Regions from separate parts of the Absiella sp. AM09-50 genome, predicted to be linked through region 2. Evidence: predicted binding sites of a transcription regulator. Region 2 holds the regulator's gene; each other region holds the start of a gene.
The links. Region 2 encodes HrcA, which represses chaperone genes, less so after heat shock. Its sites were predicted from a motif close to TTTTAGCACTNNNNNNNNNNNAGTGCTAAAA; they were not measured.
Positions count from the first base shown of each region.

Region 1 (11,251 bases), 110 kb from region 2:
CCACTCTGCAGTGTGTTATGGTCAACATAACTGATGGATAATTCAGTTTTTACCTGGTCTACCCCCATTGCTTCTAACTGCAGATACGCCATCGTACCAGTTGCATCCTGTGTCAGGGTCTGATCGATATGGATCGCAATTGGTTCTCCTCGATGCATTTCACCTTCCACCAGATGAGCTTTTATAATTTTTTCTGTAATTGTTAGCATATTTTTTCTTCCTTTCCGCTATATTTTTAGTGTACGTGTTTTATTATAACATAAAATCTGAAAATATTTCATTGACTTTATGAAAATTATGATATAATATTGAAAGACATTGAAAAATAAATAAAAAAGGGAGGTACCATCATGAATAAACAGTTAAATTCATTATATAAAAAGTCACTGGAATTTACAGATATCCCCAATGATCTGTTTCGCAAATATGATGTAAAAAAAGGTCTTCGTAATGAAGATGGCACAGGTGTACGTGTCGGATTAACCAAAATTGCCGATGTTGTCGGTTATAAATACGTAGAAGAAGTCAAACGGGATGCCCAGGGGCAGCTGTTTTATCGCGGTATAGAATTACGTGATATCATCCACGGACGTGATTGGAACCGTCCTTATGGATATGAAGAAGTATGCTTTTTACTATTGTTTGGATATTTGCCAAATGGAGAAGAATTACAGACCTTTGTGAAAATCTTACAGGATCATTATGAACTGCCTGGTGATTTTCTTGAAACAAAGTTTTTGCATATGCCAGGTAAAAATCTAATGAATCGATTACAGCAGGCAGTGCTTGCCTTATATGATTATGATGATGCACCAGATGATATCAGTGTAGAAAATACGTTGGAACAGGGGTTAAATATATTAGCGAAACTGCCAAGTATTATCTGTTATGCCTACCAAAGCAAGATGCATTACTATCATAAAGAATCATTAGTTATTCACCAGTGTCAGAAAAATATGTCCATTGCGGAAAACATCCTTTATATGTCCAGAGGAGATCATTCCTTTACGCATCAGGAAGCCCTGGTATTAGATATGATGTTAATTGTACATGCTGATCATGGTGGTGGAAATAACTCTACATTTACCAATGTGGTGATTTCATCAACAGGTACTGACTTTTATTCCAGTATGGTAGGTGCAATCGGGGCATTGAAGGGGCCACGTCATGGTGGTGCAAATTTGAAGGTTTCCGGCATGATGAAAGCAGTCATTGATGAAATTGGATATTGTGAAAATGAAGTAGAGATCAAAGCGTTGATTTATCGTATCATGCATAAACAGTTCTATGATTACAGTGGGCTTGTTTATGGTATGGGACATGCAATCTACACTTTATCCGACCCAAGAAGTGAAGTGCTTCAAGAACATATCGCAAAACTTGCACAGGAAAAAGGTAAAGAAAAAGAATATGCCTTTTATCAGCGTTTTGAACAATGTGCAAAAGAAGTCATTCTGGATGTAAAGGGAATTAATGTTTCCAGCAATGTAGACTTCTATAGTGGCTTTGTATATCAGATGTTAGGGATTCCAGAAGATATGTATACCCCATTGTTTGTATTAGCAAGAACAATAGGATGGTTAGCACACAATATTGAAAACAAGCTGTACGATGGAAGAATCATGCGTCCGGCTACGAAATATGTAGGATCAACAAAAGAATATAAGAAGATGGAGGAGCGATAGAAATGAAAACAATTACTGTATTTAAGGGAGATGGCATAGGACCAGAAATCTGTGATGCGACTTTACAGATACTAAAAGCGGCAAAAGCACCACTTGCATTTGAGTGCTTTGAAGTAGGAGAAGCCGAATATGAGCGCAATGGAAAACTGATTCCTGATGAGGCATATGCTTCATTTGAAAAAAATCGTATTTTATTAAAAGCACCAATCACAACGCCGATTGGAAAAGGGTTTAAATCGTTGAACGTTACTTTACGTAACAAATATGATTTATATGCAAATATTCGTCCCGCAAAAAGCAATACTGCTGTAAAAACACCATTTCCAGATGTAGATATTGTCACATTCCGTGAGAATACAGAGGATTTATATGTTGGTGTAGAAGAAAAAATTGATGAAAACACTGTACATGCGACTAAAATTATCACAAGAAAAGCAAGTGAGCGTATCATTCGTGATGCATTCCAGTATGCAGTAGATCATGGACGTAAAAAGGTTACTTGTGTACATAAAGCGAATATTTTAAAAATGAGCGATGGTATGTTTTTGGATATCTTCCATGAAATCGCAAAAGAATTTCCAACGATTGCATCAGATGATAAAATCGTCGATAACGTTTGTATGCAGTTAGTTATGCGCCCTGAAACTTTTGATATCATGGTCATGCCAAATCTTTATGGGGATATCGTATCAGATTTAACAAGCGGATTGATTGGTGGATTAGGATTACTTCCTAGCTGTAATTTAGGCAGCGATTATGCAATGTTTGAAGCAGTACATGGAAGTGCGCCAGATATCGCCGGAAAGCATATCGCTAATCCTACTGCAATTCTTTGGTCAGCATGTATGATGCTGGAATACTTAGGAGAAGACGCATGTGCCGCTAACATTCGTCAGGCAGTAGATGCTGTTTTACAGGAAGCGAAAGTCTTGACACCTGATTTGCATGGAACTTCCACAACAGAAGAATACCGTGATGCAATCATTGCACATTTACAAGCATAACAAAAACAGAGCAAAATCATGCTCTGTTTTTTCTGCAATATAAAGAAAAGGTACAGGAGAATATCCTGTACCATTATTGTCGTATCTGCCCATTTCCCAAAATGATATATTTTTGGGTTGTTAAGGCTTTTAACCCCATAGGACCTCTTGCATGAAGTTTTTGGGTACTGATACCAATTTCTGCGCCAAGTCCAAATTCAAATCCATCAGAGAATCGTGTAGAAGCGTTGGCATATACGCAGGCACTGTCTACTTCTTTAATAAACTGCTGGATACTGCTGTAGTTTTCAGAAACAATGGTTTCACTGTGATGGGTACTGCAGGTGTTGATATGATCAATCGCTGTTTGTAAAGAATCAACTTTTTTCATGGATATTTCCAAATCAAGATATTCTTTGTGATAGTCATCTTCACTTGCCAATATACAAGTATCATCTAATAAGCATATATCCTGATCAGCGTGAATGATAACATTGTGCACTTTTAATGCATCAATGACTTCCTTTATAAAAGTATCAGGAATATCTTTATGGAACAAGACACTTTCACATGCATTACATACACTGGTACGACTTGTTTTCGCATTAATTATGATGGAAAGGGCATCCTCAAGCTTTGCGTCTTTGTCTACATAAACATGACAGTTTCCTGTCCCAGTTTCTAAAACAGGTACACTGGCATTTTCTACACAGGTCTTAATTAAAGAAGCACCGCCTCTTGGAATCAAAACATCTAAATAATCATTCATACGCATCAGCTGACTGCTGGTTTCTCTTGAAGTATCCTCTAATAATGTGATGATATCAGGATTCATGTTTTGTTTCTCAAGAGCATGACGCATGAGTCTTACCAACACGATATTAGATTGAAGAATATCTTTACTACCCCTTAAAATTACAGCATTTCCAGCTTTTAAACATAAAACTGCAGCATCTACCGTAACATTTGGTCTGGCTTCATAAATCATGCCGACAACACCTAAGGCAACACGCATTTTCCCTATTTGAAGACCATTTGGTGAGGTTTTCATATCTTCGATTTCACCAATAGGATCATTTAATGCTTTCACCTGACGAACACCGACAACAATCTGTGCTAAACGTTCTTTTGTTAAATGCATACGATCAATCAGGCCTTTATTCATGCCACGTTTTTCACCTTCATCCACATCTTTTTGATTAGCAACCATGATTTCATCCATATGCTGTTCAATTTCTTGCGCAATACTTTCTAATACCGCATTCTTTTGTGCAGTAGATGCTTTCATGATATCCTTGCTTGCTGTTTTTACTGCCTTACATAATTCAATGAGTTCCATATGACTCCTCCTTTACATCAAATAATGTTCCTTTATAATTGTCTTCTAATATATCGTATAAAATAGATGGCTGTTTACCATTGGCGATGATCATTGGAATGTTATGCTCACTTGCATATTGTGCCGCATGTAATTTGGTAATCATTCCACCCGTTCCAACATTGCTGGAAGCATCCTCTGCCATAGAAAGTATATGCGAATTGATACCATCTACGACGGGAATTAGTTTTGCATCATCATACTTACTGGGATTTTTATCATATAAACCATCAATATCACTTAAAATCACAAGCAGATCTGCATGTACTAAGTATGCTGTAATCGCAGATAAAGTATCATTATCACCATAAGCAATTTCATCAAATGCAATAGAATCATTTTCATTTACGATAGGAATCACCCCATACTGAAGCAGAGTTTCCATTGTGTTGATTACATTGACACGTGGTGTTTCATTGGCAGTTATCGTTTTTGTGATCAATAGCTGTGAGATTGTCTGTCCATATTGTGAGAAGAATTTATCATAGATAAACATTAATTCACATTGACCAACACTTGCTGCTGCCTGTTTTTCACGCATAAGGGAAGGGCGGGTTTTCATTTTTAATTTACTGGCACCTGCACTGACAGCACCACTACTGACAAGTACTACATCAATTCCTTTATTTTTTATATCACTTAACACCATAGCGAGCTGATCAATTTTTCTTAAATTTAATCCGTTTTCTCTCGTAATCGTGGAAGAACCTACTTTGACAACAATTCGTTTTATATCTTTCATTTCTTTCATTCTTTTACAACCCCTTTGTAAATTGTTTCTTATATTATAGACGAGTTTTTATGAACGGGCAATGATAAATTGGAAAAGGCGAAGTTTTCTATAAAATTTAGCACTAGGGTGTTGACAGTGCTAAGAAAAAGTCCTATACTATTAGCAGACTTATGAAAAGAGTGCTAACAGGAGGTAAATGAACATGGCAAGAAAAAAACAGTTTAAGGCTGAATCAAAACGTCTGTTGGATTTAATGATCAATTCTATCTATACACATAAGGAAATCTTCTTACGTGAGCTGATTTCTAATGCAAGTGATGCAATCGATAAATTATACTATAAATCACTAAGCGAGAATTTAAGTGATATTGATCAGAATGCATTCAAGATCCACCTGGAAATCGATAAAGAAAACCGTACTTTAAGTATTAGTGATAACGGTCTTGGTATGAACAAGGAAGAATTAGAAGAAAACCTTGGTACGATCGCAAAAAGTGGGTCTTTCGCATTTAAACAGGAATTAGAAGAAAAAGATGAAAAAGAAGATGCAGTAGATATCATCGGACAGTTTGGTGTTGGTTTCTATTCTGCATTCATGGTCGCAAACCGTGTAGATGTTGTATCTAAAAAATATGGTGAAGAAACAGCATATATCTGGAGCAGTGATGCAAGTGATGGATATACAATTGAAGAAACAAGCAAAGATGATTGTGGAACAACCATTACTTTATATCTAAAAGATAACACAGATGATGAAAACTATGATGAATATTTAGCGCAGTATGAAATTGAACGTTTGATTAAGAAATACTCTGATTACATCCGTTATCCAATCGAGATGTGGGTAGAAGAACAAAAACGTATAGAACCAGAAGATGGCGAAGAGCAAAAACCAGAAGATGTGAAATATGAAACAGTAAAAGAACTGAAAACATTGAACTCTATGATTCCATTATGGAAGAGAAGTAAAAATGAAATCACAAAAGAAGAATACAACGATTTCTATAAGAGTAAATTCAATGACTTCACAGACCCTCAAAAGACAATTCACTTCTCTGTAGAAGGTAATGTAAGCTTTACTTCCTTGTTATTTATCCCAGGTAAAGCACCTATGAACTATTATTCACAGGATTACAAGAAAGGTTTACAGTTATACAGCCGTGGCGTATTCATCATGGATAATGCGGATGAACTAATTCCAGAACACTTCCGTTTTGTGAAAGGTCTGGTAGATTCTCAGGATTTAAATCTGAATATCTCTCGTGAAATGTTGCAGCATGATCGTCAGTTAAAAGTAATCGCAAATCGTATCGAAAAGAAAATCAAATCTGAACTGTTATTGATGTTGAAGAATGATCGTGAAGAATATGAAAAATTCTGGAATACATTCGGTCTACAGATTAAATTTGGTGTATATAATGGCTTTGGCGCAAATAAAGAATTGTTACAGGATTTATTATTGTTCTACTCCAGCAAGGAACAAAAACTGATTACATTAGATGAATATGTTGCACGTATGGAAGAAGGACAGGAAAACATCTACTTTATGAGTGGAGAAAAGATTGAAAAAATCGATCAGATGCCTGCTGTTCAAAAGGTTAAAGACAAAGGCTATGAAATCCTGTACTTAACTGATAATGTTGATGAATTTGTTTTACAGATTTTAGGCACATTCAAAGAAAAGAACTTCAAAAATATTTCTCAGGGTGATTTAGACTTAGATAGTGAAGAAGAAAAGAAAGAATTAGAAAAGAAAGCTGAAGAAAACAAAGATATGCTGGAAGGCTTAAAAACAGCTTTAGGTGAAAAAGTAAAAGAAGTTAAGATTTCTACACGTTTGGTAGATGATCCAGTATGCTTATCAAGTGATGAAGGTATGTCATTTGAAATGGAAAAAGTATTAAGTGCTATGCCAGAAGGCAATCCTTATGGTATGAAAGCTTCACGTATCCTGGAAATCAATCCAAACCATCCAATCTTTGAAGCATTACAGAAAGTATATGCAGAAGATAAGGATGCAGTAAAAGAATATGCAGACCTGTTATTTGATCAGGCATTATTGATTGAAGGATTCCCAATTGATAATCCAGCTGAATTCTCTAAAAAGATCTGTGAATTCATGGTAAGAGCAACAAAATAATCGTTTTGCATGATGTTGAATGAAGTGGCAGAAAAAGTTTACTGTCACTTCTTTTTTTCGCTTTTCAATTGACTTTTATAGGGGATATAAATTATACTGATATCAGGGCTTTTAAAATACATAATATGGAAATCAGCAGCATTTTGTTTCATAATGTATAAAATATGAGATAGTCCTGTTTACAATAAAATTTAGGTTTATAAGGTATAAAAACGCCGTTTTCTATAAAAAAACGATATATATAAAATAGTATACATTTTTATACAGAAAGGAGAATGTGAATATGAGAGAGGAATTGTTGGAATATATATTCAAACATACTGGTGAAGATTGTTTATCTGATTTACGTATTCCAGCAATCTTTCGGATGCATATCGTATTTGTGATGAAAATTAATGATGACATGTTTCCCGTTAGTGAATGGAATCAGTTAATTGCATATATTTGTAAAGATGGTATAGAAGTTTGTTCTGTAGATGAGGCAAAAGAGAAATTATATCGATGGTCATTAGGAAGAAAGTGAGAAATCACTTTTTTTCATTTACAATTTCTAGTACAATGTATCTGTGAGGTAGATAGATATGATAAAAAATATTATTTTTGATATTGGAAATGTTTTAATGACATTTTCTCCTGTAACGTATTATAAAGAAATTTTTCATGATGAAGCTTTGACAGAAAAGGTATGTCAGGCAATATTTTCACATGATGCATGGTTAAAATATGATCAGGGCGTTTTGTTTATGAAAGACTTATATGAAATATACCATAAAGAATACCCTCAGTATCAAACAGAAATTGATATTATTTTAAAAGACTGGATGAAATTAATGCAGCCAATGGAAATATCTTTTTCACTTATGCAAAGATTAAAAAAGGAAGGATACCATATTTATATTTTATCAAATATCAGTAAAGACAGTGCAGATTATTTAAAAGCAAATCAGCCATTCTTTGATTGGAGTGATGGCTGTGTATTATCTTATGAAGAAAAAATCGTAAAACCGGATACAAGAATCTATCAGATTTTATTAAAACGATATAATTTAAAAGCAGAGGAATGTTTGTTTATTGATGATAATGAAAAAAACATTATCGCCGCAAAAGAAATGGGGATACATGGGATTACATTAGATCAGAGTGATCAAATAGAAACATATGTGAATACATATTTGGAGAAAACAACATGTTAAAAGAAAAGCAAATCGTAAAAGGTAATATTCAATTTATTGATGAAGATGGCAACGGTGTCTTTTATGTAGGAAAAGATAAAGTATTGGTTCGTCATGTGTTTGAAAAGGAACAGGTACAGGCAAGGATACAAAAGCGTATTCAGAAAGGATATGTGGCAGAACTTATTCGTGTCGATCAAAAACATCCGGGAAGAATTAAACCAGCTTGTCCGATATTTGAAAAATGTGGCAGTTGTCATTTGTTACATATGGACGCAAAAGCGCAATCAGATTTTAAGAAGAATCAATTGATTAAGTTGTGTAAAGATGCAAAACTGCCTTTACAAGTTAAAGATATTCTAACAATGGAGGAACCATATCATTATCGTAATAAGATGATTATAGGATTTCAGAAAGATAGAAACAGACATATTCAAGCAGGGTTTTATGAAGAATTTTCGCATAAGATCATCCCTTATAAACGATGTTTGTTGCATCCGGAAATCTGTGATGAAATCGTAGAAGAAATCGTATCCTTGATGGAAAAACTTCGCATTGAACCATATGAAGAAGATAAGCGACGTGGCTTACTTCGTCATGTATTATTACGTTATGGCAAACAAAGTGGTAAAATCATGGTGGTATTGGTAATCAATCAAAATGTGTTCCCCGCAAGAAAGAACTTTGTGAATGCGTTGCTACATAAGTTTCCTAATATCACAACGATTGTACAAAATGTAAATACACGAAAAACAAGTGTTGTGTTAGGTGATCAGGAACGTGTACTGTATGGAAAAGGATATATTGAAGATACACTATGTGGTTTAAAATATCGTATTTCTTCTAAGTCGTTTTATCAAATCAACCATGAACAAACACAGGTATTGTATCAAACAGGCATTGATATGTTGGAACTAACAGGAAATGAAAAGGTTTTGGATGCATATTGTGGCATTGGAACGATTGGTATGAGTATGGCACATAAAGTGAAACAAGTCATTGGTGTAGAAATCAATAAGGATGCAGTGAATGATGCCATTGTGAATGCAAAAATCAATGATGTGAAGAATATTCGATTTATCTGTGATGATGCATCTGCCTATATGAAAAAAGCACAACAGCGTAAGGAACGTTTTGATGTTGTGATTATGGATCCGCCAAGAAGTGGAAGCAATGAACAGTTTCTGTCTGCATTAGTGAATATGAAACCAAAACAGATCTTATATATTTCATGTAATCCGATCACACAGGTTAGGGATATGCAGTATTTGAAGCGTTTTGGCTATGTTGGAGATGCGATGCAAGGAGTGGATATGTTTCCAAATACGAATCATGTAGAGACCATCTGCTTGCTGTCCAAGAAAGCCCAGTAAATCAAAGGAGTACAGAGATTTGGTTCAGATATGATGTTGTGTTTTTATGTTTGGATGGACTGAAATTTGTTTGGTGTTAATGAGGTGGGGTAATAAAAAATGAAAGTTTTGGCAAATTTAGATAAGAACAGATTTTTCAGCGATTAAACTAATTATGTTAAGATGGGAATAAGGAGTTTAGGTGCCAAAGCGAAAAAAATAGGGAGATTACAATGTTAGTAAATCAAAATGTGGATGCTTATGACCGAAAGACGGGGACGTACATTGTTGCATATATTGATCTTTTAGGATTCAGTAATAAAATAAAGGCAGCAGATCAACAATTGGCAATGAATAAGTTACATAATTTATATACGTTTTCTATAGATTTAACAAAGGATATTCAAATTGATGAGAATAAGGATATTCAGTTTAAGATTTTCTCGGATAATATTATTATAGCAAAAAAATTGTCCAATGAGATCTTTCAACGCAAACGGGATATAAAAAGTTTATTAATGTGTGCAGGACATTTTCAAGAGCTAGCCGCAAGTGATAGTGTTGGTTGGCTTTTGCGTGGAGGCATTTCGATAGGACAACTCTTTATAGATGATGCGATGGTTTGGGGTGAAGCACTTTTGAAATCGTACTATTTGGAGGACAAGATTGCAAATTATCCTAGAATTATCATTGAAAAGAAAGTTGTTAATGAAATCAAACAAGATAGTCAGTTGTGTGAATTTATAAGAAAAGATTTTGATAATCTTTATTTTTTGAATTTTCTTAATGATTGTTATTTTTGTGGACAAATGTTAATGAATGGTTTTAAAAAAATGCAAAAAGAAGTGGGAAAAGGCATAGATGAAAAGACTTATCAAAAATTTTGTTGGCATATGAATTTTGTTAATTCTGAGTTAGATAGGAAAAATGATAAAAAAGATAGGAAGTATAGGCTCTCAATGGATTTGGAGTAGAGATATAATTAAAATATAGTGGTATGTAAAATTGAAAATCGTATAAAAATCCTCTAGCATAGAGGAGGTAAATTAAAAATAGTAAAATAAACAGGATAATGCCATTGGGATAACTCTCATAAAGGTATGATAAAATATTCAGTTGATCTTGAAATGTACTAGATTTGAGTTAATTATAACTTGATATATACGGAAAAATCTTTTATTCGTTGTAAAAAATGTTGGTATAGTACAAAATATCGTTGTATAATTTGAAATAATTTAAGGTGGTGTGGATATGTACCGAATTGCAATTGAAAAATTATATCAATGGAAAAAAAGCAAACGACGTAAGCCAATAATAATTGAAGGAGCGCGGCAAGTAGGAAAAACTTGGATTATGAAAGAGTTTGGTAAACAGGCATATGAAAATACCATATATATTAATTTTGACTCTAATTCTAGAATGGCGGAACTCTTTGCATCAGATTTAGATACAGAACGTTTGATTATGGGATTAGAGTTGTATTCGGGTAGAAAGATCAATCCGGAAAATACGCTACTAATTTTTGACTGATTCTTTAAATCATTTGCGCAGGTTCACTTTTAGGAATCGCTTTGCACGAAGGGACATCTTTCCCCGTAGGTAAAGTTGATTTTTTGAAGCTTTATCCATTATCTTTTAAGGAGTTTTTAATGGCAACCGAAAAAGAACGTTTTGCTGAGTTGATGAACACGCGCGACTTTGATATGATAACAAGTTTCAAACAAACGTATATTGATGCTTTAAAACTTTACTACTTTGTCGGTGGTATGCCGGAAGCAGTGCAATGTTTTGCTGAGAATAAAGACTTT
Region 1 is NZ_QVFI01000001.1:346,740-357,990, forward strand. Features, by position in the region: gene DW114_RS01730 (aconitate hydratase) at 1-209, opposite strand, end outside; gene DW114_RS01735 (citrate synthase) at 351-1,685, shown strand; gene DW114_RS01740 (isocitrate/isopropylmalate dehydrogenase family protein) at 1,688-2,689, shown strand; gene DW114_RS01745 (glutamate-5-semialdehyde dehydrogenase) at 2,763-4,007, opposite strand; gene proB (glutamate 5-kinase) at 3,994-4,797, opposite strand; gene htpG (molecular chaperone HtpG) at 4,982-6,919, shown strand; gene DW114_RS01760 (hypothetical protein) at 7,203-7,442, shown strand; gene DW114_RS01765 (HAD family hydrolase) at 7,501-8,112, shown strand; gene rlmD (23S rRNA (uracil(1939)-C(5))-methyltransferase RlmD) at 8,106-9,464, shown strand; gene DW114_RS01775 (hypothetical protein) at 9,677-10,417, shown strand; gene DW114_RS21565 (AAA family ATPase) at 10,695-10,973, shown strand; gene DW114_RS01780 (ATP-binding protein) at 11,093-11,251, shown strand, end outside.
Region 1: a site for HrcA is predicted at 4,893-4,923, ahead of htpG (molecular chaperone HtpG). Genes of this name have one in related genera too.

Region 2 (11,251 bases):
CTCTTATTTTGATATTAGGTTTAGAATTGATTAAATCCAGTATTACCAAAATCATTTCTCCAGATGCCATTGAATTCAGCTGGTTATCTATTGTGATTTTAGCTTTTTCTATCAGTGTGAAACTTTGGATGTATACTTACAACAAACATTATGGCAAGCTGTTAAAATCCAGTATCATGGAGGCAACTGCTGCCGACAGTATATCTGATGTTATGGCTACTGGTGCTGTTTTATTGTCTACGATTATTTCACCGTTGATCCATTTTAATCTGGATGGATATATGGGGGTTATTGTGGCATGCTTTATCATTATCGCAGGCTTTGGCATTATCAAATCTGCATTAGATGAATTGTTGGGGAAGGCTCCAGATGAAGAACTGGTAAAAAATATTCAAAAGAAAGTAGAAGCGTATCCGGGTGCTATTGGTATGCATGATCTGGTCATTCATGATTATGGAAGCCATTCAACATTTGCTAGTATGCATGTGGAAGTAGATCATAAAGTGGATGTATTAAAAAGTCATGATATGATTGATAATATGGAAAAAGATATCAAAGAATCTTTGGGTATAGAAATGGTGATTCATATGGATCCGATTGTCATAGATGATCCTTTAACAAATGAATTGCGTGAATTTGTCAAGGAAACCGTACACAGCGTTGATGAACGTTTGTCCATGCATGATTTTCGTATGGTACCAGGGGTAACACACAGCAATCTGATTTTTGATGTTGTGGTGCCATTTCAAATCAAATTAAGCAATACAGATATCTTAAAAGCGATTGAAGAAAAGGTAAAGGCGAGCTATCCAACCTATTTTGTGGTTGTGACATTTGATCGTGCATATACAAGTGATAAAATAAGTGATTAGAGCTGAAGAAAATATTCGGCTCTTTTTATAGATATCGTCATAAAAGGCTTCCTCCTGCTTGAACAGATAATAAAAGAGGTTCTTCAAATGGTTGATAAAATACAATCATTGAAGTAACCTCTTTTTTATACCCTGTTTTGTCAAAAATTAATCTAATTCAAAATCATCATAAGGGAACATAGGACGTAAGATACGTTTAAATTCAAGCTTTTCACTACGCTGGTAGGCAGGACCTTGCGTCAAAGACATGATACATAACTTGCCATATTTCTTGAAATCATCAGAAATATACCCTTGTTTTGGAATGATGACATCATAATCATCGATATTTAAATGACTACATGGATACTGGTCTAAATCCGTATACTGGATAGCATCATATTCAACGATGACACTCACTGGGGCATCATCAAATTTCACAGTGATGGCAGTTCCAATATCTTTGCGATCTTCATATAATTTATGTGCGATACCTTTGGCAACGATGGTACCATGAACTTCTACACTCTTACATAATTCATCTAGATTGGCACCTAATGTAAAGTCCACATGTGTACCGACTTCTTTATCGTATAGATAAGCGTAAGCATTTTTATCTACGATACCACTGAATAAAAACTGTTTTCCATGAGTATCTTTTAAATTCAATACCTGATGTAAGATATAGGTATTGAATCCATCAGCGCCAGAACCAACATTATCACCAGAATCTGTCACAAAGACAGGAGAACCATCAAATTCTACCGCTTGTTTTATGGCATCCTCTGGTTCAGCGACATTACCATGGAAGTGGAATTCATGACGTTTTGAGAATGCATATTTACATAATTTATCTGCCATTTCCTGTGCATAAGCCTGATCCTTTTCACTGTTAGGCACAACAACAGCACTACATCCTAATTTATCTCCATCATGACGTAAATATCCAATATGGAAAGAAGCACTCATGATACGAGCATCTTTTTCAAGTTCATCACAGAAATGATTGATGGATACCATTGGTTCATCGCTGGAAACACTCTTTTCTCCGCCAATGATAATAGGAACTTTCACATATGCCGGTTTGATATGACGACGATGCTTTAATAAATCCACAAACATCTTCGCAACGATCCGATAGGTTTCTACTGTATCTGTATGTGGTGATTCACGATAACAACGTAAAATATTAACATGATCGACCAGCTCCTGTGAAAGATTTCCATGAGGGTCCATCACAAGTGCAATGGGAAGATATGGTCCGGTAATCTTACGGATTTCACGTAAGAATGCATGCTCCGCAGAACCACCTTCTAAATCAATAACCTTGCTGGCACCATGTAAGAATAAAAAGATACCATCAATTTCATGTAAATGTTCTTTCACATCATGTATTAATCTGGCTAGGATAAAATCAAAAGCATCCTTTGTGACTGGGCCATGAGGATGTCCAATTGCCGCAATACTTGGAATCATTTCTATACCAGCCCCTTCAAAGATATCTCTGGTATACATGGAATCAACACAATCTTCCCCGAATTTAAAAACAAATTTGTCAAATGACATCAATGAACGGGAATGTTCATTGGATTCTGAGCTGAAACGCGCTACTAAAACCTTCATAAACTACCTCCTCGATTTTTCTTATCTTCATTATAGGATAAACCAAAAGGGGAATTGAGAAAAAACTATCCTAGCCATTAGGAAGAAAAAAACATCGACGTTAATCGATGTCTTTACGGATAATATAGCTTAAATGTCTGCCACAGTGATGATCTCTTCGATAACTGAACAAAGCATCATTTGGTGAAAATGTATCAGATTTATTGATGGTAATGTTTTCCATTGGTACTCCGGCATCAAGCAGCATCTGTTTATTTAATCCACGATTGTTCACCAGGGCTTTCTCATCTGATAAATATGTGATATAACCGGATGTATCAAAACTCATAGATAAAATTTGATCAATAACATCACGACCTACTTCAAAGCTTCGATAAGCGATGGCCGGCCCAATATAGGCAATCACATGCGATGGGTCCACATGCTCCTGTGTGATCAGATGCTCCATGGTTTTACGTGTGATTTCTTTTACCGTACCCTGCCAGCCGCTATGAATGGCTGCTATGATATTTTGAATGGGATCATATAACAAAACAGGAACACAATCCGCATGAAATACACCAAGTAAAACATTGCTTTCTCTTGTATATAAAGCATCACAATCATCAATGGCGCTTGCCTGTTCATAAGCACCCTTGCCTAAATCATCAAGGGTTACACAATGAATATGATCACTGTGTGTCTGTTTTGCGAATACACAATGCTGCAAATCTGTGCCTAAAGCATCACACAGATGTTTTCGATTTTCTATGACATGATCTAAGTTTCCACCAACATGCAACGCCATATTATTATTTTCCAAAGCTTCAAGATCACGTAATGTGGTCCCAGCCAGAATATGAATGTCACCATTCCAGTCTATTTTTTTCATAAATTACCTTCCTTTTTCTTTATCATATTATACTATGTCAAACGATGAATATTTGATATCTATAGTATATGAAATTTTGTGCGGTTATGCAAACCATATACATTATAAAGGATAAAGGCAAGGCGTTTGTTAAGGTTTTGATAATTTTTAAGAGTGATATAGTACAAAATACAGGATAGAACAGGCTTTTTTTCAAACAACAGGAAAATTTATTGGCAATTTAGCACTAAAGTGTTGACAGTGCTAAAATATTGTCATATACTATTAGCAGACATAGAAGTGGAGTGCTAGAAAGGAGTGGACCAGAGATGACAGAAAGACAGATTGCAATATTTAAAGCAATTGTAGATGAGTTCACAAGAACAGCAGAGCCAGTTGGTTCTAAGCGTCTGTTAGATCTTTTGGATTTCACTTGTTCAAGCGCTACTATTCGAAACGAAATGGCTGCCTTAGAGGAAATGGGCCTTTTGGAAAAGACACATACTTCCAGTGGACGAATCCCAAGCAGTAAAGGGTATCGTTTCTATGTTGAACATCTGATGGAGAAACAGCTTGATGAAGGTGTCAAACATTCCCTGCAGGCTGTGTTCTCTGAACGCCATTATTCCATGGATGAAATCGTTAAGAAAAGCTGTGATATTTTATCACAGATGACATCGTTAACATCGGTGGTATTAGGACCGGACAGCAAGTATCAGACTTTACAGCATATCCAGCTAGTTCCCTTAAACGAACGTAGTGCTGTGGCTATCTTTATTACAGATCATGGACATACAGAGAATAAAACTTTCCATTTTGGAGAAGATGTCAGTGTCAAGGATATCAAGACATGCTGTGATTTGTTGAATGATAAGTTAAGTGGTACGCCAATTGGTGAAGTTGTGAATAAGATGAAGGAAATCCAACCGCTGTTAGCAAGTCATGTTGCACGACATGAAGTGCTATTTGAAGCATTCGTAAATGCCTTTATGAAATTTGCGAGTGATAACGTATATTGCAGTGGTCAATCCAACATGTTGTATCAACCGGAATTTGCGGATATCGAAAAGCTGAAAGAACTGATGAAAATGTTAGAGGACAGCTCACTATTTCGTCAGATTGCCAATCATGATGGAAATGTCGCTATCCAGATTGGTGGAGATAATGACCTGATTCAGATTGATGATGTTGCAGTTGTCAGCAGTAAGTTCAAGCTGAACAATGAAGAACAGGGTGAGTTGATGATTGTCGGTCCAACACGTATGCAATATAACCGAGTTGTTGCTTTAATGGAATATATGAGCAAAGTGATCGAAGACTTGTATCGGGAAGAAAATCAATAGGAGGTCAACATGCAGGAAGAAAATGTAAAAGAAAAAGAAACGACCGCAGAAGAAACGTGTGAAGAAGTAAAAGAAGACGTGAAAGAAACGGTCAGTGAAGAAACTACTCCTGAAGAAAAACAGGAAGAAACAGAAAACAAAAAAGAAGACAAAAAAGGCGCAAAATTCGGCAAGAAAAAGCGCATTGAGGAATTAGAAGAAGAGAATGCAAAACTGAAGGAAGAACTTGCGGCAAGTAAGAATGCTTACTTTAAAGCATATGCAGATGCTGAAAACTTAAAGAAACGTCTGCAAAGTGAAGCTGACAACGTTCGTAAATACCGTATTCAGGGATTTGCCACAGAAGTGCTACCGGTTATTGATAACTTAGAGCGTGCACTGGATGTCAAGGTAGATGATCCTAACGTAAAAAATTACGCAAAAGGATTTGAAATGATTTACCAGCAGCTGGTGCATATTCTGGAAATGGAAGGCGTAAAGGAAATTGAGGCAAAAGATAAGCCATTTGATCCAAACTTCCATCAGGCATTGATGCAGGAAGCCAAAGAAGGCGTAGAACCTGGTATGGTTATCGAAGTTTTACAAAAAGGATATATGTTAAAAGACCGTGTATTGCGTGCAACGCTTGTTAAAGTAAGCGAATAAAAGGAGGAAACGATTATGAGTAAGATTATTGGTATTGACTTAGGTACAACAAACAGCTGTGTTGCTGTCATGGATGGTGGGGACTGCAAGGTTATTACAAACCCAGAAGGTAACCGTACAACTCCATCAGTCGTAGCATACAAAAACGGAGAACGTATCGTTGGTGATGCTGCAAAACGTCAGGTAGTAACAAACAAAAACACAGTAAGTTCTATTAAACGTTTAATGGGTACAAATGAAAAAGTAGAATTAGAAGGCAAACAATATACACCACAGGAAGTAAGTGCAATGATCCTTCAATATTTGAAAGGATATGCAGAAGATTACTTAGGTGAAAAAGTTGAAAAGGCTGTTATTACAGTTCCTGCATATTTCAACGATGCACAGCGTCAGGCAACAAAAGATGCTGGTAAAATTGCTGGTTTGGAAGTAGAACGTATTATCAACGAACCAACTGCAGCAGCGCTTGCTTATGGTATTGATAAGACAGACAGCGAACAAAAAGTATTGGTTTATGACTTAGGTGGTGGAACATTTGATGTTTCTATCCTGGAACTTGCAGATGGAACATTTGAAGTATTATCTACAAATGGTGATACTCACTTAGGTGGAGATGACTTCGATAACGTTGTTGTTGACTGGATGGTAGATACATTCAAAAAAGAAAACGGCGTAGACTTAAGAAAAGATACAATGGCTATGCAGCGTTTAAAAGAAGCTGGTGAAAAAGCTAAGAAAGATTTATCAGGTATGGTACAGACACAGATTTCCTTACCATTTATCTCTGCTGGAGCTGATGGACCACTTCACTTTGAAGCAACATTAACACGTGCAAAATTTGATGAAATGACAAAACACTTAGTAGAACGTACAATGGAACCAGTACGTAACGCATTACGTGATGCTGGTTTAACAAAGAACGATATTCACCAGGTATTGTTAGTAGGTGGATCTACTCGTATCCCTGCTGTACAGGAAGCTGTTAAGAATGCATTAGGTAAAGAACCAAACCGTTCTGTAAACCCTGATGAAGTAGTTGCTATGGGTGCAGCAATCCAGGGTGGTGTTATCGCTGGTGATGTAAAAGATGTATTATTGTTAGACGTTACACCATTAAGCTTAGGTATTGAAACAATGGGTGGCGTGATGACTGTATTAATTCCACGTAACACAACAATCCCTACAAGTAAATCACAGATTTTCTCAACTGCTGCTGATAACCAGCCTGCTGTAGATATCCGTGTATTACAGGGTGAAAGACCAATGGCAAACGACAATAAAGAGTTAGGTATGTTTAAATTAGACGGTATCGCTCCTGCACGTCGTGGTGTGCCTCAGATTGAAGTTACATTTGATATTGACGTTAATGGTATCGTACACGTATCTGCAAAAGATAAAGGAACAGGTAAAGAACAGTCTATCACAATTCAGAATACAAGTGGTTTAAGTGATGAAGAAATCGATCGTATGGTTCGTGAAGCTGAAGAACACAAAGCTGAAGATGAAAAACGTAAAGAAGAAATCGATTTACGTAACCGTGCTGAAGGATTTATCGCTCAGATCGACTCTATGTTAGCAGACAATGGTGATAAGATTGATGCTAACCAGAAAGAAGAAACTCAGAAACTGCGTGATGATTTACAGAAATCATTAGATGAAAACGATATGGAAGCTGTTAAGACAAAACTGGAAGCTTTGGAAAAAGCAGCTCAGGCAGCTAGTGCCCAGATGTATCAGCAGCAGCAAAATACTGGTAATCCAGGTGGAGATGCTGGAAACAACAACGATGACAATGTCGTAGACGCAGAATTTGAAGAAAAGAAATAAAACGACGAAACGACTACAAATCCTAGTGCTTGCGCTAGGTTTTGTATGTTGTGGTCTACTTGCGTTTTATGTGTATACATCGCATAAAACCATAGATATTACAGAATTCTATCATCCATATGTTCAAGTAAACAAGGAAGCGGCATTGTATCAACTGAACAAGGATGAATATGAAGAATTTGCGAAAGTTTATCCTAATGTAACCATGCAACTGGAGAATAAGGATAAACAGGATATGCATACCGCATATTTTAAATTAAAAAATCAGGATGTTTATGTAAAAGCAGAAGATGTAAAAGAAGCAGCTGCACTTACTAAACAAAAAATGACCAGCAGGTATCTTCCTTTTAATGAAACAATCACTACAAATGATTCCTATACTTTAAAAGATGGTGATGGGAATGCACTTGTGACAATGAATCAAAAAGACAGTTATCCAATTTATATGAAAAATAAAAAAACGATTGGTGTAATGGTCAATGATCAGTTATACTTTATTGATCAAAAGGATATCAAGGAAACAAAACAAGCAGATAATACAAAGGAAGAAGCCGCAAAAGATGTTCCCGTATTTATGTATCATTATTTCTATTCCAAAGCGAATGGAGAAAAGGCAGAAAATGGGAACTGGCTGGAAGTGAATGATTTTGAAGATCAGTTAAAATATTTAAAGGAAAAAGGATATCAAACTGTTTATATGCAGGATTTAGAGTATTTCATGGATGGTAAAATCCGTTTACCGAAGAAAAGTGTATCCTTAACAGTAGATGATGGAACAAAAAGCATTTATCAATATGCTTATCCATTGTTGAAAAAATATGATATGAAAGCAACCCTGTTTCTGATTATGAATAAATTCAAAGATGACACATTGCCTGATACCTTTCAAGAAATGAAGGAAAATGGTATGGAATTACAATCACACTCCTATGCGATGCATACTGGTGGATGTGATGGTGGACATGGTGGAGCACTTCGCTGTGTTGATCTGGATACGGGTATTAAGGATACGAAAAAGTCTTTTTCCATTATAGGCGGAGGCTTTGTATATTGTTATCCTTATGGTGATGTGACAGAAAGTGCGTTAGAAATTATGAAAGATAGCGGCGTACGTATGGCTTTTACAACAAATTATGGTAAAATAGAACCCGGTATGGATAAGCTGCAGTTGCCAAGAGTCCGTATTTTTGGGGAATCAGGGCTATCGCAGTTTATATACAGTCTTGATGAGTAGGAAGGTGATCCGATATGAGTGATAAGAGAGATTATTATGAAGTCCTTGGTATTCAAAAAGGGGCAAGCGACGATGAAATAAAACGTGCATATCGTAAGATGGCAAAAAAATATCACCCGGATGTCAACAAGGAACCGGGTGCTGAAGAAAAGTTTAAGGAAGTAAATGAAGCATATGAAGTGCTGAGTGATCCTCAGAAAAAAGCAACTTATGACCAGTTTGGATTTGCGGGCATGGATGGTGCCGGTGGATTTGGCGGAGGTGCTGGTGGCTTTGATGGATTTGGTGACTTCTCTGATATCTTCGGTTCTTTCTTCGGTGGAGGTTTTGGAGGCGGTGGAAGCCGTCGTCAAAGCAATGGTCCACGTAAGGGCGATGATCGTTTCATGCAGATGAGAATCGACTTTATGGACGCCATTTTTGGTAAAGAAGAAGAAATTAGTATTGATGTAGATGAATTATGTAATGAATGTAATGGTACAGGCGCACGTAGTAAGTCCGATATCAAGGGATGTAGTCGATGCGGTGGTACAGGACATGTCACAACACAACAGCGTACACCATTTGGCGTATTCCAGAGCCAAAGCGTATGTCCGGATTGTAATGGTACAGGTAAGACCATTGTTAATAAATGTCCAAAATGTCATGGTAAAGGTTATGAGCACAAACGTGTGAAACTAAATATCAAGATTCCTGCAGGTATTCAATCAGGTCAGCAGGTTCGTGTGCCAAATAAAGGTGAACGTGGTGTGAATGGAGGGCCAAATGGAGATTTGTATATCGAAATTCTGGTAAGCCGTCACAAACAGTTTACACGTGATGGCAATGATATTCGTATCACCATTCCAATTAGTGCGATTGATGCAACACTTGGCTGTAAGGTGGATGTGCCAACCGTTTATGGTGATGTGGAATTAACCATTCCAGCAGGTACGCAATATGGTCAGCAGTTCCGTTTAAAAGGCAAAGGTGTGAAATCACCACGTGGTGGTCAAGGTGATCAGTATGTGGAAGTGAAGGTAGAAATTCCTACAAAGATTAGCCGTGATGAGCGCGAACTGTATGAAAAGATCAAGAATAAGAAGGAACATGAGAGTCCTTTTGAAAAGTTTAAGAATGCGTTTAAATAAGTAAGATGAGAACCCAGAGTATGGGTTCTTTTTATATTGTATATTATTTTAGGATAAAATAAAGATATAATGGAACTAGGAATCGTTTCGAGTTTATTATTTAATTTAAAATTGAAGAATTATAAAAATAAAGTGTATTGCTTAGTTAATCGTTAGATATAAAAAATTTGGTTCTTCATTTTTTGAAAATCAATTAAGTGATATATTGAAAATACGAGTAGTAGAAGTTATATTGTCATTATACATATGTCTGAATACGGAAAAAAAAGCTATCAATCAGGATATAATAAAAACGTTCGATATGCTACGTTTGATGAGAAGAAACTTGGATATGGTTTGGATTTTAGTAGAATGAGTGGTCAAGAGAATAGATGGAGAAATAATGAGCAGACACAAATGAAAGCTTCATGGAGAAAAGGCTATGAAAAAATCATAGAGTATTGTATTAAAAAAAAGATAGATTGATATAATAAAATCTTAATTATTATAGAAGTAAGATTTTTTATTTGAGAAAGGAAATTTATGTTAATACTATTTATGGCATAGTCATAAATAACTTATATTCCCCTTAGAGTATAGATTAATATCTTAAATGTTAATGAGATTAAGCCGATATTTTGATTAGAATACTTATTATCTATTGCATGTTATTCTAATTAATATCTAATAAAAATATAATTATGTTATTATATCTCAAGTTTTACACTTCAAATAGTGTAAAACATCAAATCCCCTTTATTTAAGAGGTTTTCAACGCTTTAATTCTATATAATGCGTTGTATATGAATATTATTTTGTTAATTTTTTTATCATTTTTGCCAGCTCCTTTGGCTGATAGTCCTTTCAATCTAATAGAAGCAGTATTTCTTTCTCTAACGCATTTAATGTCTTACTGTCTTGATAGACTACCATATAATATAGATCATGTACATTCATATTTTTTTTATGTTTCTATCAACTTATCTGTTGTGACATGTGTATTTTGATCATTTAACCTGCGTTCTATCTGACGACAAATCAATAATGCAGTATAACAGATCAAAAAATGAGCTTTGATCCTTTCTAGCTTTCTATGAGGGTGTGTATCGAAATTGGTTTTCATTACATGAAAACAGTATTCTATCTTAAATTTCTTAAGTAACTCACTAGTGGTTTACACTACTTCTGCTGTTTATACTACTTGCATTATGCATTATATGGAATATTGATTTAGCTCACATTTAGGACTATAATGTATATTAGAGTCAGAACATGGGATTATTGTGTTTAGATAGCGGAGGCGAAAATTGAATATATAAGTCAAACAGCAAAAAATGGAGAGTATCACGAAGACGAATTCAAGTATTGTGCTTTGATAAAAGAAATTGAGGAGCAGAGAGAATTGGTTTTTGCTTGGTCAATACCAAGTGATCCTGCAAAACCAGTTGACACAAGGATAAGAATTGGAAAAATATAAAGAAATCAAAAAATGGTAAGTTAAATGGTGAAAGCTAAATGGGAGTTAGAAGAAGCAGTTAATGCTTATATAAAATCGGGTAAGACAGTGAATATTGAAACATTATTCTAGAAAAATTATCCAGCTGTTTAAATAAAATAGCAAAAAAAGAATGATTGTAGACGATAAGTTCAGAAATATCAATGGACTTTTTATGTAGATTAAGTGCATTCATCATATTACAACCAACGGTAAAAAAAGATTATCAAATATTGGTTATTTTTTTCTGCGGCTTACGATCTATCTGAAAATA
Region 2 is NZ_QVFI01000001.1:453,695-464,945, forward strand. Features, by position in the region: gene DW114_RS02260 (cation diffusion facilitator family transporter) at 1-872, shown strand, start outside; gene DW114_RS02265 (M81 family metallopeptidase) at 1,020-2,474, opposite strand; gene pgeF (peptidoglycan editing factor PgeF) at 2,575-3,345, opposite strand; gene hrcA (heat-inducible transcriptional repressor HrcA) at 3,654-4,667, shown strand; gene grpE (nucleotide exchange factor GrpE) at 4,677-5,312, shown strand; gene dnaK (molecular chaperone DnaK) at 5,328-7,139, shown strand; gene DW114_RS02290 (polysaccharide deacetylase family protein) at 7,123-8,373, shown strand; gene dnaJ (molecular chaperone DnaJ) at 8,388-9,503, shown strand; gene DW114_RS02300 (hypothetical protein) at 9,750-9,968, shown strand.

Region 3 (11,251 bases), on a different contig from region 2:
TTGTTGCTTAGTTTGTTACTTTTTTCGTTTTCTGCATTTGATTACAGTTTCGTATAGTTTCGTGATCTCTTTGATGATATTGGGAAGAGTTTTGATCAAGGTCATGAGCACCTGACTTCCTATTACCATGAAAATCACTGCATAATATCCCACTAGTAATCTCCCATTCAGACACACAGATGTAATTCTGCATTTTTCATTTACCTCCTACACTTATCTATATACGTATAAAATTTATTAAATCCTAAATTTTAAGTGAAAAAACCTATATAAAATTTAAAAATTATAAATCATTACTTACCGTTGACTTTTCATGCATAAATGCATACAATATAAGTGCACACAGTTTTCTGCATAGCGAAAGGGATGAAGCCGTTACTTCATCCCTTTCTTTTTAAAGCTATTTTGTTTTGTCTATATACTGAAAAAGGTATCCCAAATTATTTATGAGATACCTTCTTTTTTATGCCTGTGTGATATTTACAATATATTCTCCATCAACTACATCAATGGCTACAATATCATCTTTTCCAGCATTGCCTTCAATCATCTTACGAGCAATCAGTGTTTCGATGTTTCTTTGGATATAACGCTTCATTGGACGTGCTCCATAAACTGGATCTACACCCTGTGTAGCGATATTACGATAAACAGCGTCACTAACCTGTAATTTAATATCTTTCTTCGCAAGTCTTGTTTGTAATTCATCCATGAATTTATGTGCAATCTTACCTAACATATCATCATTTAATGCATTAAATACAACGATTTCATCAATACGATTCACAAATTCCGGTTTAAAATACTTCTTAACTTCAGACAAATATTTTTCTTCCTTATTGTCCTCATCAAATGCGAACTGGCTTCCAAGATTGCTGGTCATAATCAACAGAGTATTTTTAAAGTCTACGGTAACACCTTTACTGTCTGTAATACGTCCATCATCTAAAATCTGAAGCAATACATTAAATACATCCGGGTGTGCTTTTTCGACTTCATCAAATAAAATGATAGAATAAGGATTACGACGAACTGCTTCTGTCAGCTGACCACCTTCATCATATCCTACATATCCTGGAGGAGCACCAATTAAACGTGACACACTATGCTTCTCCATATATTCACTCATATCTATACGCACAATATGACTTTCACTGTCAAACAGCTGTTCAGCTAATGCTTTTGCGACCTCTGTCTTACCAACACCGGTTGGACCTAAGAATAAGAAACTTCCGATTGGTCTGTTTTCATCCTGAATCTGTGCTTTACTACGCAGAATTGCATCAGTTACTAATTCCAAAGCATTATCCTGACCGATAACACGTTTTTGTAAAGCTTCTTTCAGATGTAACAGCTTCTGACGTTCACTTTCTACTAGACGGCTTACTTCTACACCTGTCCATTTACTAACGATTTCCGCAATTAACTCTTCATTTACTGTTTCCTGAATTAAGGTATCATCACCTTTTTCTTTATCTGATTGTTCCTTAATCAGCTTCTCTAAATGTGGAATGGTATCATATTGCAGACGGGCAGCATCTTCATAACGGGCTTCATTTTGTGCCTGTTCTAAATCAAGTTTTGCTTTTTCCAGTTTAACTTTGGCATTCTTGCTTTCTTCCAGTTCTGCCTTTTCATCTTCCCATTTCGTATATAAGACATCTTTCTTTGCCTGTAGTTCTTCTAATTCCTGTTTAATATCGTTTCTTCGTTCTACAGCTTTTTTGTCATCTTCCTGTTTCAATGCGGTTTCTTCAATCTGCAGCTGCATGATTTTACGTTGTAATTCATCTAATTCTTGTGGCATAGATTCCATTTCTACACGTAATGTTGCACATGCTTCATCAATTAAATCGATTGCTTTATCAGGAAGGAAACGATCCGTGATATAACGATTAGACATTGTTGCGGCAGCAATGATCGCTTCATCTAAAATTTTTACACCATGGTAAGATTCAAAACGATCTTTTAAGCCACGCAGAATACTAATCGTATCTTCTACTGTTGGTTCTTTTACCATAACACGTTGGAAACGACGCTCTAGTGCAGCATCCTTTTCAATATATTGACGATATTCATTGAAAGTGGTAGCACCGATACAGCGTAATTCTCCACGTGCCAGCATTGGCTTTAACAGATTGGCTGCATCCATACTACCTTCTGTTTTACCAGCACCCACAAGATTATGCAATTCATCAATAAACAGAATGATATTGCCATCTGCATTTTTTACTTCTTCTAGTACAGCTTTTAATCGTTCTTCAAATTCACCACGATATTTAGCACCGGCAATCAATGCCCCCATATCCAATTCTATTAATTTCTTTTCTTTTAAGGAACCTGGTACATCGCCTTTCATAATACGCCATGCGATTCCTTCTACAACAGCTGTTTTACCAACACCGGGTTCACCAATTAATACCGGGTTATTTTTTGTCTTACGGGATAAAATCTGAATGACACGACGGATTTCATCATCACGTCCGATAATCGGATCAATTTTGCCATTCTTAACATCTTCAACTAAATCTCGTCCATATTTACTTAATGCTTCGACATTGCTTTCAGCATTTGGAGTATCCATTTTCTTCCCTCCTCTGCGTTTTAATTCTTCATCCTTGCATACATCTTCCTTTAGATGAAATTCTTTTACCAGGCGTTTTGAAATATAAGATTTATTAAACATCAGGGCAATCCATACGCTGGCAACACTTAGATATGTTTCTGATACAGAATCACTCCATGCTTCTGCCTTTTGAAAAGATTGTGCTACCTCATTGGAGAATTGTGGATTCACATTGCTTGATTTCGCAACACGTCCCATTTCTTCATCAATGATGGATAACGCTCTTGTTTTATCTATATTCAATCGCTTAAAAAGTCCATCCAGGACCTCGTTTTCAAATATCGCCTTTAACATTTGAATCGTGTCGATGGTGGTATGCTGATAATTCTTACAGATTTCCACTGCCTGCATAATGACTTCCTGCAGTTTTTCACTCATTTTTTCAAAGTTCATAATATCAACTCCTTTTAGCACTCTTGATTATTGATTGCTAATTGTATTATAACACTTATTTTAGCACTGTCAAGTGCAGAGTGCTAAAATATAAAAAAAGATAAGAGAAATCTTCTCCTATCTATTTTATGCCAAAAGTTTTTGGATATCCGCAATCTTTGAAATCATCTCGTCGGCTTGGGATTGATCGATTGAAAACTTTGTATCTTGTAAAGCAATCGTTCGCATACCTGCACGCTTTCCTGCTTCAATTCCAAAGGTACTATCCTCAATGACCATACAGTGCTTTGGTTCCACTTGCAGTTGTTTTGCGATTGTTAAATAAATCTCTGGGTTTGGTTTACTTTCATGAAACATCTCTCCACTAAATACCAAATCAAATAATCCTTCTAATTCACATTCCTTTAACATACGTTTGATATTCATCAAAGTAGAGCTGCTTCCAATTGCGGTATGATATCCATGTGCCCGTAACCATACTAATGTTTCCTTTACACTAGAATTTAAGATATCACGATAGGATACCATGTGTTCTTTCGCATAAGCATCAAAATGTTCATAGAATTCATCCTGACTCCAGTCTTTATTCATTTTTTCTATACTGACCCGCCATGTATATTCTAAAGAACTGCCTACTAACGAAATCAGAAACGCTGCATCTGCCACAAATCCATATTCCTTATAAAAATCATATAACTGCCTTAAATTGGATGGTTCACTGTCAATTAATACACCATCCATATCAAATATGACTGCTTTTATCTTCTCCATATACGATACATACTCCTTTACCTTTATGTTTTGATGCATATAACGCCTGATCAGCATGTAGTAACAACTCATCTAAATTGTGTGCATCCTCTCCATAGATCGATACACCGATACTTATGCCAATCGGATATGCCATTAATCCTTCTACCTTTTTCAATAAGCGTGAAGCCAGGTCTTTTACATCTATACCTTCTTCTATATTTTTTATGAATAAAACAAATTCATCTCCACCAAATCTTCCCGCAATGCCTTCTAACTCTTCATTCAGTACATTGCCAAGATTTGCCAATACTTCATCCCCTGCGATATGCCCAAAGGTATCGTTCACTTGTTTAAAGTTATCCAGATCAATAAATAATAATGCATGTTTCGATGCACTAAAATTGATTAATGTATCTTCAATCTGACGCATGATTTCTGCCTTTGCGAATGTATGTGTCAACTGATCTGTATTTACCTGAATCTGTAGTCGTTCTTTCTCTATATAAGAAGAATGTATATCATAGATAAATCCAATCAAAGAGGCAGGCTGTTTACGCTGATCATAAATAATGCCACCCTCTACTTCAAACCAATGGGCACAATGTTCTCTGTCCCAAAGCTGTAGCTGCAGCTGAATGCGCCCTTCTTTTTGTATCTGTTCTTTCATACGCTGGATATTTTCCAGATCCACAATCGTTTTCAATGCTTCATGAATATCCTTTGCGATGGTGGAAGATATCCCAAAACAATATTCATAGTTATCAGATACATGTAAGTAATGCCGCTTACAGTCATATTCAAAAATAATTGCACTTTTTTGAAGACTTGCCAGCATTTCAAAGCGTCTAGCACTAACATGTTCTTCTTCTGCTTTTTTCATTTTTCTTACGATATAAAACAACATACATAAGATGCCTAAAAATATAAAGGCATAACTAACAGATAATAAGATAGAACGTTCCATGATTTGAAAATAATGTGGAGATAATGCTTCTGCATTTACGATATTGACCACTATCCAGTCTTTGATGCCGATGGGCGCATAGCTTAAATAATGTCTTGTCTGATCTTTTTCAAAAACAACAAAACCACTTTTATTCTGTTTGATATCCGTTTTCATCGTATTTTGATCATATGCTTTATTTGGATATGTAAACTTCTGCATTTCTTTAAAAAAATCAGAACGAACAGCCATGCCCTGATAACCAGATACAAGTGCGCCATCTTTTTGTACAATCAAGGTCGCACCGATACCACTATAAAATGCTTCACTGAATATCGAAGTCAGATAATCTGATTGATATACGCCAAGTACGCCTCCCTGCACTTTTCCATCTACAATAACGGGAAGTGCCAGCACGATTTCATCACGATTTTGAAGATGTCGTGCTTCTGAAATATAAAGTCCGCGTTTTTCTTCTAAATAAGAAAGCACCTTTTCCCAATCCATATCCAATTGTACTTCTGTTGTTGTATATACGACACCGTCTAAATCAAACAGCGCATAATCGATTGCTTTATTTTTCGCATTCATTTCTTCTAACATCATGACGACTGCTTCTCGATCATTTTCATGATACAAGGTACTAAAGTCCGCAATCAACTGTAGTTGTGATTCAAAATCCTGCAGGGTCTGTTTCACAAAATGAATACTTTGTTCATTAGTTTTTAATAACCTGTCTTTATTCTCTTCAAACAGAGTATCTGAAAGTCCATGTTGAAACCATACGAAAGACACGCTTACATAAGCGCATGCGGCAATCATGGCAATCATTAACATCAGTTGAAAAAATTTCTTCATACAACTCCCTCATTGATTTCTTAGCTTTTCTATCACCAGCAGATACGGAGATTCCTTTTTATTTTCCATGCGTATACCCATACAGGAATAATAATGTGAATCTAAAGTTTTTACCCATTCTGAAAAATAACAGCTTTCTTTTTTCCCTTCATCATGACCTGGGTATATTACTAAGATAAGCATACCATGTTTCTGCAATTGCTTCAATGCTTTTTGAACAGCGATTCTGCTTGTATGTAACAAAGTTGTGACATTTTCATCCCCATGTGGCAGATATCCAAAATTAAAGATGGCTCCTGCGAGTGGTTCTGTAATATATTGATCTAGATGCTCATGTCCATCAAGGATAAATCTGCATTTATCATAATACCCAAGCTCACTTACCGCCTGTATACTTTGTTGAAGTGCTTCTTTCTGAATATCAAATGCATATACTTTCTGTACCTTTTCAAGTGATGCCAGAAAACAGGTATCATATCCATTCCCACATGTAAAATCCGCATATATCCCATTTTCTATGTTTATATTTTTCAATATATCATGGGCAATATCTACAACTTTTTTCATTTTCATCATCCTTTTCTTTTCTATATAGAATATTATAACTGGTTTCACCAACCAAACCTGTGTATAATAATAGCAGAGGTGATAGAAGATGGCAACATGCGTACCAGATGATATATTATGGGTTTTAAAACAGCTGCATACACATGATCAAGAAGCTTTTCTTGTAGGAGGCTGTGTAAGAGATATGCTCATGGGCCGTGAAGTTCATGATTTTGATATCACAACAAGTGCCCTGCCTGAAACTACCATGGAAATTTTTAAACAGGCAGGATGTATCGTAATTCCTACAGGAATCAAACATGGAACAATTACTGTTTTGGTAAATAATGAACCAATAGAAATCACTACTTATCGTATTGAAAAAGCATATCTGAATCATCGTGCACCTTCCCAGGTCATATTTACTAAAAATCTTTTAGAAGATTTAAAACGCCGTGATTTCACCATGAATGCGATTGCATATGATCCAACAAATGGTTATTATGATCCTTTTGATGGCAGAAAAGATATTGAAGAAGGCATCATCCGCTGTGTTGGAGATCCTTATGAACGATTAAAAGAAGATGCTTTACGTATCTTACGGGCGATTCGTTTTTCTGCAGTTTTAAATTTTTCTATAGAACCACACTTGAAACAGGCCATCAAAGAACTTGCGCCTACTTTATCCTACATTAGTAAAGAACGTATCCGTGATGAATTTAATAAAATATTATTGTCACAGCACCTAGATCTTTTACAGATGCTTTATGATTATCAGGTATTAGATGAGATTTTACCAGGATACAGCAAATTATATGGACATGATCAGAAAACCCCATGGCATATTTATGATATCTTTCGCCATAGTGATGTTGCGTTAAATCATACGATTGGATACCCATTAGAAAGTAAGCTGGCAATCGTATTGCATGATATTGGAAAACCAGAAATGGAAACGTTTGGAGAAGATGGCATTGCCCACTATAAACGTCATGCCCTCATCAGTGAACAAAAAGCCAGAGCATATCTAATGGATCTGCGCTATGACCATAAAAGCATAGAGCGGGTCTGTACCTTGATCTTATATCATGATTATTATGTCAAAGCCAATCGAAAAATCCTTCGCAGGTTCTTATCTAAGTTTGATAATGATATTGCATATGCAATTTCTGCCTTATATGTACAAATGGCAGATGATTATGCGAAAAACATGGAAAAAGCTCAGGAGAAAATTGATATTTTAAATGCTTCCATAGAATTATTAAAGGTAATCGATCAAGAAAAGGATTTCTTTCATAAAAAGGATTTAAAGGTCAATGGACACGATATGATGAAGTTAGGTTTACAGAATAAACAAATTGGCGATATGTTGGATGAACTGTATCAACAGGTGATTGACGATCCTTCCATGAATGAAAAAGAAAAGCTAATGGCTTATGCCAGACAAAAGATGCAGAATTAACTGCATCTTTTCATATACTCCATATCATCACATAATGCCTGTGCAATTTCTTCACTTAACTGTGTTAATACACAATTCTGATAAGGCCAGTATTTCTGTTTGATTTCTTCTATTGTTTCAAAATTGTCGCTGGTCCTGACCTCTTCCAGCACATCCTCACACATACGAATGGGAGAATCATAGATTCTTGTGATTTCCATTTCATATCCCTGTGGATGGGATTTTCGCATTAACTGATTTAAAATCTGTTCCAGTTGAAATGCCTGTTTATGGATACGCAATAGTGCCATATTGATCACCCGCCTTTCATATGCTGAGTATATCATGCATTCTTACACCAATTATGTAAGAATTAAAAAAACAGCTGTATTTTTTTACAGCTGCATCTGTTTCGCAATCGTAATCATTGTTGGATAAGCATATTTTAGGAAATCCTGATATCCACAATATTGTTTATCAAAATATAACGTATTCATTCGTTTACAATTACCATGACAGATAGATACAAAAGGACAAGTATCACATAATGGACTCATTTGTTTTTTCTCTTTCACAAAGCCCTGCATAGGTGCACTGTTGGCGATATCCATCAAATCCATTTCCATCAGATTTCCACCTTTATATTCATCTAATACATAGAAATCACATGGATAAATACTGCCATCGCTTTCTACAACAAATTGAATACTGCAATATCCCAGCAGCCCACACTGTTGAGGTGGCACATCGGCGTACATTGGAATAATATTATCAAACAAGCCAATACTTCGATACACCCCAGCCTGCATTTCTTTCAACCAGCAATCATAGAACGCTTTATAAAAGCTTGCGAATAGCTGTGGTGTCAGCGCAAAAGGATTTTTTTCCTCATCTAATCCCGCAAGACATGGAATCAATTGAATATAACGGATATTTTCCTTTTTATAAAATTCATATAGTTTATTGGGATGTTTTGCCAGCTGTTTACTTAATACAGTCAATACATTATAACGGACTTCATATTTTTCTAATGTATGAATCGCCTGCATGACTGTTTTATATGTTGCTTTATTCCCTGTGGTAATACGGAAATAATCATGGTTTTCTTTATATCCATCTAAAGATACGCCAATCAAAAAGTCATATTGATGAAAGAACGTACACCATTCATCATCAATCACGTATGCATTGCTTTGTAAAGCATAATGTATTTTTTGTTTTGCCTTTTTAACTTCATCTACATATGCGCAAAATGCTTTAAAATAATCAATGCCTGCAACCGTAGGTTCTCCCCCCTGAAAAGCAAATGTTACTTCCCCATCCTCATCCAAATGAGAAAGGGCCTGATCAATCAGTTTTTTCATAACTTCTTCTTTCATAATACCGTTACTTTTAATCTGACGATGTTCACTCACATCCGCATAGAAACAATATTTACATTTCAAATTACAGGATGATGAGGCTGGTTTAATCAAAAAGCTTAAATTTTTCATACAATACTCCTCGTTTATTTATGATATTTCATATTATTTATTCATTTAAAAGGATACCTTTTATTTGCTTTATCGTCAATAGATTTTATGCATGCTTTTTAATTTAAATTTATATTATTGTTATAAATATTCTAACTATCATATAAACCATTTTTCTAAAGAAAATATCTTAAAAGATTAATTTACACACATCCTTGAATAATCTTGAATATTTGTTATAATGAAATGGAAGAAAATAATTACCACATTTTATAAAAAGTTTATCCACGCAAATTTGTATCAAAATTTATACGTTTTTATCCATACCTTATATGGTCAATTTTTGTAAAAAAAATTGACTTTTTTATATGTTTCTGACGGTTTTTCTATCAAAAAATACATATATATAAATGTATACTATTTTATACAGTGTGGTGTAAATTTTAATTAATTTATTCAGAAAGGACAAAGAAAATGAGAAAATTTATTCCACCTGAGAATTTTAAAGCAATTGTTGCAAATCGAATTTATGGTTTATTATCTATTAAGAGTGCAGCAGAATTATGTGGTATCACAAACACAACATATTTAAAATATGAGAAAGAATACCGTAATCAGGTAAGCAGCGATGATCTAAAGAAATTAAAACTTTAATAAAACCGCCATTTCGGCGGTTTTATTTTCTATCGTTTATCTTTTCGATTTGGCACATAATCTGTTGTCTGCATATACCACGTTAATAATTGTAGTTTCATTTTTTGAATCTGATCCTGATAGCATTTTTCATCAATCATATTATGAAGTTCCATCGGGTCTTTCTTCAAATCATAGAATTCATCCTTTTCATACAAACGCATAGTATATTTATAATCTCCCATTCTAATCATACATGCTTTTGTATGTTGTGGTCCTTCACTTTCCTGTGTAGATAAACGTGGCCAGTATGGTGAAGATGGTCCATGTCCTTTTTCCATTGCCTGCACTTCTCCATGAATTCTTCCACCTTCACAACATGCATAACCTTTGTGTGCATGAGCAGCAAGTGCGCCTAAAAGACTTTTTCCAAATTGTACATAGCTTAAATCAAAACCGGCAATATCCGCAAATGTTGAAGGAAGATCAACAAGTTCTACCAGCTCAGTTGAAATTCCTTTTTTCACTTCTATATCAATGGAAGGCTTAATCAGCAGTGGTACATTACTGATTGGGTCTTCAAAACAATTTTGTACTTTTTCCGCAATACCATAATCCGTAGTATAATCCCCATGATCACTCCATACAAAGATATTTGTATTGTCATAGAAATTATGTTCTTTTAATTTATCACAAAGCATTCCAAACTGATGATCAAATCTGGAAACCATCGCAAGATATGTGGCACGTAACTCATTGAAACGTTCTTCCTCCCAGTGAAGTCCTTGTTTCTTAGCAATATCGTATAACATACTCGCTTTATCTGGTAAGGTAGCTATATCTGGTCTTCTTGGATTTAATTTTTCTCTGTCTATAGAAGAATACCATGGGTCCTCGCATGCATAAGGTGGATGTGGAAAGCTTATTGTACAATAAAGGAAGAATGGTTTTCCATCTGGCTCTTTACTTTTTCGATCAAGATAATCCAAAGCGCTTTGTACACAATTCCAATCAGTTTTTCCATACCCTTCACTATCCTTCAATTTCCCAATATAGAAGGAATACAACTCGTCATTTTCCTTTACCGGCTGTGAATTATGTTTTTTCATACTGCCAAATGCATCCACAAACTGATCACGCATATTTTCTTTATGGATACCATCATAGTATTCATCACAATAATCAGTTTTTAAACGATCTGCAGGAATTACATCATTTCTCCCAATCCAAATAACCTCATATCCATTATTTTTCATTTCTTTTAGAATATTTGGCTCATCTTCATTTTGAAGAAAATGCATGGTACGATGTCCTAAAGTATGTGGATATAACCCGGTTAAAAAACTACATCGGGATGGTACACAGACAGGATTTTGACAATAAGCATTTTCAAAGGAAACGCCTTCATCAATTATATGATCTAAATTAGGGGTGATACTTGCTTCATTATGATGGATATGTAGAGCATCACTACGCATTTGATCTGCCACAAAACAAACGATATTTCTTTTATTCATCAGGCATTCGCCTCCTCACTTTCTAAAGCTGCTTCTTCTTTTAATGCTTGTCGATCTAATACTTTGATG
Region 3 is NZ_QVFI01000006.1:147,853-159,103, reverse strand. Features, by position in the region: gene DW114_RS07845 (hypothetical protein) at 8-193, opposite strand; gene DW114_RS07840 (ATP-dependent Clp protease ATP-binding subunit) at 464-3,019, opposite strand; gene DW114_RS07835 (HAD family hydrolase) at 3,146-3,790, opposite strand; gene DW114_RS07830 (sensor domain-containing diguanylate cyclase) at 3,762-5,573, opposite strand; gene DW114_RS07825 (class I SAM-dependent methyltransferase) at 5,583-6,140, opposite strand; gene DW114_RS07820 (CCA tRNA nucleotidyltransferase) at 6,229-7,581, shown strand; gene DW114_RS07815 (hypothetical protein) at 7,578-7,871, opposite strand; gene DW114_RS07810 (radical SAM/SPASM domain-containing protein) at 7,956-9,053, opposite strand; gene DW114_RS07805 (hypothetical protein) at 9,507-9,686, shown strand; gene DW114_RS07800 (sulfatase-like hydrolase/transferase) at 9,716-11,182, opposite strand; gene DW114_RS07795 (PTS sugar transporter subunit IIC) at 11,182-11,251, opposite strand, start outside.
Region 3: a site for HrcA is predicted at 3,078-3,108, ahead of DW114_RS07840 (ATP-dependent Clp protease ATP-binding subunit). Genes of this name have one in related genera too.